Regions from separate parts of the Candidatus Pantoea soli genome, predicted to be linked through region 1. Evidence: predicted binding sites of a transcription regulator. Region 1 holds the regulator's gene; the other holds the start of a gene.
The links. The regulator LexA, encoded in region 1, represses DNA repair genes until DNA is damaged. The targets are predictions, from matches to a motif close to TNCTGTATGTACATACAGNA.
Positions count from the first base shown of each region.

Region 2: a site for LexA is predicted at 1,651-1,670, ahead of D8B20_RS07525 (metal-dependent hydrolase). Genes of this name have one in related genera too.

Region 1 is NZ_CP032702.1:314,738-318,152, forward strand. It holds gene plsB (glycerol-3-phosphate 1-O-acyltransferase PlsB) at 1-812, opposite strand, end outside; gene D8B20_RS01395 (diacylglycerol kinase) at 940-1,308, shown strand; gene lexA (transcriptional repressor LexA) at 1,414-2,028, shown strand; gene dinF (MATE family efflux transporter DinF) at 2,168-3,415, shown strand, end outside.
Region 2 is NZ_CP032702.1:1,615,789-1,619,203, forward strand. It holds gene D8B20_RS07520 (L-cystine transporter) at 1-886, opposite strand, end outside; gene D8B20_RS07525 (metal-dependent hydrolase) at 1,041-1,631, opposite strand; gene kduD (2-dehydro-3-deoxy-D-gluconate 5-dehydrogenase KduD) at 1,772-2,530, opposite strand; gene hxpB (hexitol phosphatase HxpB) at 2,704-3,372, opposite strand.

The sequences.
Region 1 (3,415 bases):
ACCCGATCCGTTACGCGAATCGCTTCATAGGAGAAGTCCGCTGCCACTTCTTCCATCATTTCAACGGCGTTCTGCTGCGCTTTCTCATGCGAAATCTTCTTGCTGCGCGCTTCATCTTCTACCGCTTTTTCAATCGCTTTGGACTGCAGCAGCTTATTGAATAGATCCTGACGCGCCGGCAGACGCGGGCCCACCGCCGCCAGCCGCTGACGGGCAAAATGAATACGCGCCACGCGTGCCAGTTTCTGCGCAATCGACTTATCCGTACCGTGTTCGGTCGCCATCTGGCGCAGGGAAACGGTTGGCGAGAAGCGCACAAAGCTGTCGCGGCCGTGCCATAAAATGGCGAAGAACTTCTGTACCCCATTCAGAATGCGCAGATGAGGCGTCTCTTCGCCCTGCACCTCACGCCCTGGCGCACGGCCGAACATCACGGCCACCGGCAGCATCTGCACATCCAGCCCGGGGTTACTGCGATGCAAATCCAGATAGTCGTGGAACAGCTTTACCGACTCCGGATTGGCGACAAAATAGGGGAATACGCGCGGACCGTCGTGAATAAACACATGACGCGGCAGCAGCGCACCATCGATCTCCAGCGGCGCCAGCGGATCGGGCAGATCGAGTTTCAGACATTGAGCGCGCAGCGTCAGCAGATCTGCCTTTGAATCATAAGGCAAAACATACATCACCGGGCGGGTCGGATCGATGCCGTGTTCTGAAATCGGATCGGTCGGAATGACCTTACTTTTTACCAAAATAGAGAGTGGTAAATTCAACAATTTGTAATAGAGTTTACGCCAACCTGACATAGACAACTTGAAGCCTCTTGTTAGCAAAGCGCGGCAAGCATACCAGAAAGTGCAGCGAAGATCTGTGGCCTGACCATTTCGCGCTGCCCAGACATTGACGTCAAAACCACTTAAGGGTTCCACATACATGGCAAATAACGTCACCGGTATTCAGAGAATTGTAAAAGCAGCCGGTTACTCGTGGCAGGGGCTGCGTGCAGCCTGGCAGCATGAAGCTGCGTTTCGCCAGGAGGCTATCGCTGTGCTGGTTGCCATTGTCATCGCCTGCTGGCTGGACGTGGAAGCGATAACGCGCGTGCTGCTGATTGGTTCTGTCGTACTGGTGATGATTGTAGAAATCCTTAACAGCGCCATTGAAGCCGTAGTGGACCGTATCGGCCAGGAGCGGCATCCGCTGGCAGGCCGTGCGAAAGATATGGGCTCTGCGGCGGTTCTGCTGGCCATTCTACTGGCGCTGTTTGTCTGGATCACGCTGCTCTGGTCGCATTTGCGATAAACATTCCGGATTCATCAAACCGCTGATTTTTCCCCCGGTTTCGGTTTTCATTTCGCCAATACCTGTATATACTCACAGCGACTGTATAAACAACCAGGGGGCGGGATGAAAGCGTTAACCAGCAGGCAGCAACAGGTCTATGATCTGATTCGCGACCATATTAATCAGACGGGCATGCCGCCAACGCGTGCTGAAATTGCTTCGCAACTCGGCTTCCGCTCGCCGAATGCTGCCGAAGAGCACCTTAAAGCCCTGGCGCGTAAAGGCGTCATTGAAATTGTCTCTGGTGCGTCACGCGGCATTCGCCTGCTGATGGAAGAAGAGGTCAGCGAAGGCCTGCCGCTGATCGGTCGCGTCGCTGCCGGTGAGCCTCTGCTGGCGCAGGAGCACATCGAAACGCACTATCAGGTGGATGCAAACCTGTTCAAACCTTCGGCGGATTTCCTGCTACGCGTCAGCGGCATGTCGATGAAAGATATCGGTATTATGGATGGCGATCTGCTCGCTGTGCATAAAACCCAGGAAGTGCGTAACGGCCAGGTTGTCGTGGCGCGCATTGACGACGAAGTCACCGTAAAACGCTGGAAGAAGCAGGGCTCCATTGTGCAGCTGCTGCCGGAGAACAGCGATTTCCAGCCCATCGTCGTGGATACCCGTGAACAGTCGCTGACGGTCGAAGGCCTTGCCGTAGGTATTGTGCGTAACGGTGAGTGGCTCTGATCGTCACGTTGCAGTAATCCCCCCGCTGTGGCAGCACGCGTGTGCTGCCCGCAGTCTGCCTTTTTACGCCTCCTGAACCCCTCTGTGCAGCCTTATGCGCTATCAGCAGGCTGACGATCGTCAACAAGGGAATGCGCTGATGCGGCTGTTTTCCTCCTCCGATAAAGCACTGTGGCGGCTGGCGCTGCCGATGATCCTGTCGAATATCACCGTCCCGCTGCTGGGTGTGGCAGACACTGCCGTTATCGGCCATCTCGACAGTCCGGTTTATCTGGGTGGCGTCGCCACCGGCACCACCGCGACCAGTTTTATTTTTATGCTGCTGCTGTTCCTGCGCATGAGCACCACCGGGCTTACCGCTCAGGCGCTGGGCGCCGGCGATAAATCTGCGCTGGCCCGGTCGCTGGTGCAGCCGCTGCTGATTGCACTGCTTGCCGGGATGGTGCTGATGCTGCTGCGCCTGCCGGCCAGTAGGCTGGCAACCCTGCTGATGGGCGGCAGCGCGGAAGTGCAGCAGCAGGCACAAATCTTTATGCATATTCGCTGGCTGAGCGCTCCCGCCACGCTGGCAAATATGGTGATCCTGGGCTGGCTGCTGGGCGTGCAGTATGCGCGTGCGCCGGTGGTGCTGCTGATTGTCGGCAATCTGGTGAACATCCTGCTCGATCTGCTGCTGGTGCTGCACCTGCACTGGGGCGTAGCTGGCACCGCCGCCGCCACGGCGCTGGCGGAGTATGTCACGCTGGCAGTGGGTCTCTGGATGGTCGTCCGCGTGCTGGCCCTGCGCGGGATCACCTTTAGCCTGCTGAAACGCAGCTGGCGCGGCGATGCCGGCCGGTTGTTCCGGCTTAACCGTGACATTATGCTGCGCTCGCTAATGCTGCAGATCTGCTTTGCTTCGCTCACCATGCTGGGCGCGCGTATCGGGCCAGAAGTGGTGGCGGTTAACGCCGTCTTACTGATGTTTCTGACGTTTACCGCCTATGCGCTTGACGGTTTCGCTTACGCCGTGGAAGCCTGCTCGGGTGAGGCCACCGGTGCGCGCGATCGTGAGCGTTTACTGGCTGTCTGGCAGGCCGCCTGTCGTCAGGCGGGCATCGTCGCTCTGCTGTTTGCCGCTATTTATGCCTGCAGCGGCGCGCAGATTGTGGCCCTGCTGACCTCCCTTACCTCGCTGCGCGAAATGGCCGATCGCTATCTGCTGTGGCAGGTCATTCTGCCGCTGACAGGCGTATGGTGTTATCTGCTGGACGGCATGTTTATCGGCGCAACACGCGGGCGGGAAATGCGTAACAGCATGATGATCGCGGCGTCCGGATATGGTGTGACGCTGCTGACGGTGCCCTGGCTGGGCAATCATGGCTTGTGGCTGGCGCTGGCGGTGTTT
Region 2 (3,415 bases), 1.3 Mb from region 1:
CTTTGCGGAAGAAGCGCATCGGGTTAATGCCGTTCACCGACAGCAGCAGAGCATGCACACCAAACATAATGGCGAGGCCGAGGTAAGACGCCACCACAAAGCCACCCAGCTTGATAATGTCCTGCAGGTTGGAACCGGCAACCACTTTGGTCATGAGGGCCAGCACACCATACGGCGTCAGCTTCATGATCAGACGCACCAGCTTCATGACCCATGACTGCAGCGTATCAATCGCCACCAGTACGCGCTCGCCTTTGGCTTTGTCATCTTTCAGCAGCTGCAGCGCAGCCACGCCGAGGAAGGCGGCAAAGATCACCACGCTGATGATAGAGGTCGGATTGGCACCGGCCAGATCGGCAAACGGATTTTTCGGGATAAACGACAACAGCAGCTGCGGCGTGCTGAGATCAGCCACTTTACCGGCATAGTTGCTCTGAATAGCGCTGAGACGTGCTGTCTCCTGTGCGCCCTGTACCAGGCCTTCCGCACTCAGGTGGAACAGCCCGGTCACCAGCACCCCGACCAGCGCCGAAATTGCGGTGGTAAACAGCAGCACGCCGATGGTCAGCACGCTGATTTTACCCAGCGAAGAGGCATTATGCAGACGCGCAACGGCGCTCAGTATGGACGCAAACACCAGCGGCATCACGATCATCTGCAGTAGCTGCACATAACCGTTACCCACAATGTTGAACCAGCTGATGGAGTCTTTCACCACCGGGTTGTTTTCGCCATAAATCGTCTGCAGCGCCAGGCCAAACACCACGCCTAGTACCAGACCGGTGAGCACGCGCTTTGACAGGCTCCAGCTCTGGTTGCCCACGCGATTCAGCACCACCAGCAGGGCGACGAACGCCACGATATTAATAATCAGAGGAAAATCCATGCTTAACTCCAGAGATATGCCGCGGCCCCAATTGGCAGAGGCACGTAATACAGTCAGGTTCCTTAAAGGAATGTCAGGGATGTTAGCAGTTGATCAAAGGGCAGGCTTATACCCAAAAAGAATGGCTTATAACTATCGCGTTGAATTTGTGGCTTTATTGACCGTTATGGAGAGTAATCAGCCGGCCGACGCCATTTTGCAGGGTATTGAACAGCTGCTCAGGCCAGCCGTTAGCACCAAAAGAGGGCATGCCAGGCGGGAACCACAGGGCGTAGCCGACCAGCGCGAGGCACAGTGCCCGCTCCAGCTGGTTACCCTTCTGACTGCTCAGCAGCGGCAGGCGGAAGCGCCAGCGGCACGGCCACAGCAGCGGCACACCGGCCGGGGTCAGCATATCGGCGACGATGTGGCTCAGGTAGCCCAGCGTCAGGCCCTGCAGGACATCGGCTGGCAGGAAACCGTCGGCGGGCACGTTAATCTGAAACAGCCATAACCCGAGCGCCACCGCCAGCAGGCTATGCGTAAATCCGCGATGGCCAAACGCCCGGGCGATAGGGTGTGACAGCCAGCGCAGACGCTGGCCCAGCAGGGATTTCGGATGATCAATATCCGGCAGCAGACAGGTCAGCAGCGTCGCGGGCACCAGATGCCACCAGTCGGCCGCTGCCATAACCGGTGTCAGTTCAGCACGTTTAGCAAAAATCGCACTGGCGATGGCAAAAATGATGTGGCCTTCGGCCGTCATGATAAAACCTGGCTGCAAAAACTGTCGATGCATCCAGTATAGGGATTTATCCAGTAAATGAGAACGGTGACGCTGTAACGAAGAGTGAATTTTTTTGCCGCACCTGAACAGCGCGGATGCCTGTCCGGGCGCTGCGCCCGCTACCGTGCCAGCCAGCCGCCATCCACCGCCAGCGTATAGCCGTTGACATAGTCGGACGCGCGCGAAGCCAGAAAAACAACCGGCCCCATCATATCCTCTGGCTGACCCCAGCGTCCGGCGGGGATGCGGCTCAGAATTTCCTGCTGACGCGCCGCGTCGTTGCGCAGCGCCGTGGTGTTATTGGTAGCCATGTAGCCCGGTGCAATGGCATTCACGTTAATGCCATAAGGTGCCCATTCGTTGGCCATCAGCCGGGTCAGGCCGAGCACGGCGCTTTTTGAGGCCGTATAGGAGGGCACGCGAATCCCCCCCTGAAAAGAGAGCATGGACGCGATATTGATAATTTTCCCGCCGTTGCCCTGCGCAATGAACTGACGCGCCACCTGTTGCGACAGGAAAAAGACACTTTTGCTATTGATGTTCATTACCGCATCCCAGTCCTGTTCACTGAAGGTCAGGGCGTCCGCGCGCCGGATAATCCCGGCGTTGTTGATCAGGATATCAAGGCGTCCGGCGAGCCTTATTGCCTGTTCCACCACCTGCGGGACGATAGCGGGCTGCGTCAGATCGGCCTGAATTGACCAGAAACGCCGCCCCTGTGCAGCGACCTGTTCCGCGGTATCACCCGGGCCGGCGCGGTTAACGCCAATAATGTCGCAGCCTGCCTGCGCCAGGCCGAGCGCCATGCCCTGACCCAGGCCGGTGTTGCAGCCGGTAATCAGGGCAATTTTACCTTCCAGATTAAACGCGTTAAGCATGCGGCCTTCCTCTTCAGTGCAGTGGATAAGGCATCTTAGTCACCGTGAAGCCGTGCTTCAATAAAAATGAAACGCTATTTTAATTATTTGTGAGGCAGGTCAGGCAGGGACAGTGCTGGGCCGCGCCGCGCGATAACCGCCAGCCCGGCAGGCGGCGGCAGAGATGGGAAAGGCTAGTTGAACAGATGTGCGGCCTGCAGCTGGGTTAAATCGTCCAGCTTCACATTGGCCAGGGACCAGCGCGCGTCGTCGCGGTGTGCGGCTGCCGGAACCACAATGGCGCGCATCCGCGCGGCCTTACAGGCAATCATGCCGTTAAAGGAGTCTTCCAGCGCCACGCAGTTGAGTGGATCAACGCCCAGTTTTGCTGCCGCATCCAGATAGACCTGCGGATGCGGCTTGCTATAAGGCAGCGCTTCGGCAGAGGCAAGGGCAGTAAAATAGTGGCGCAGGTTGAACATCTCCAGCACGCGCTCCAGCATGGCGAGCGGTGAAGCCGATGCCAGCGCAATCTGCAGGCCCTGCTGCTGGCACAGCTGCAGCGCCTGTTCCACGCCCGGCAGCAGCGGACGGCGCGCTTCCACCAGTTCCAGCGCCCGCGCAATGATGCGCTGCGTGACTTCCGCCTGGTCCGGGCCTTGCCACGGCAGCGCTTCGTACCACATCCGCACGGTCTGATCGATACGCAGACCCAGCGTGTCCGGCAGTTCATGCCGGCGGCTGATATCCACCTGCAGGCTGGCGAAAATCTCCAGTTCAGCCTGATCCCACAGCGGTTCCGAATCAATTAGTAAACCATCCATATCAAAAATAGCGGCCAGTACGGGACGACGATAAGACATAACACAGCTCCGTTGATGATTTGCTCTACCTTAACATGACGAT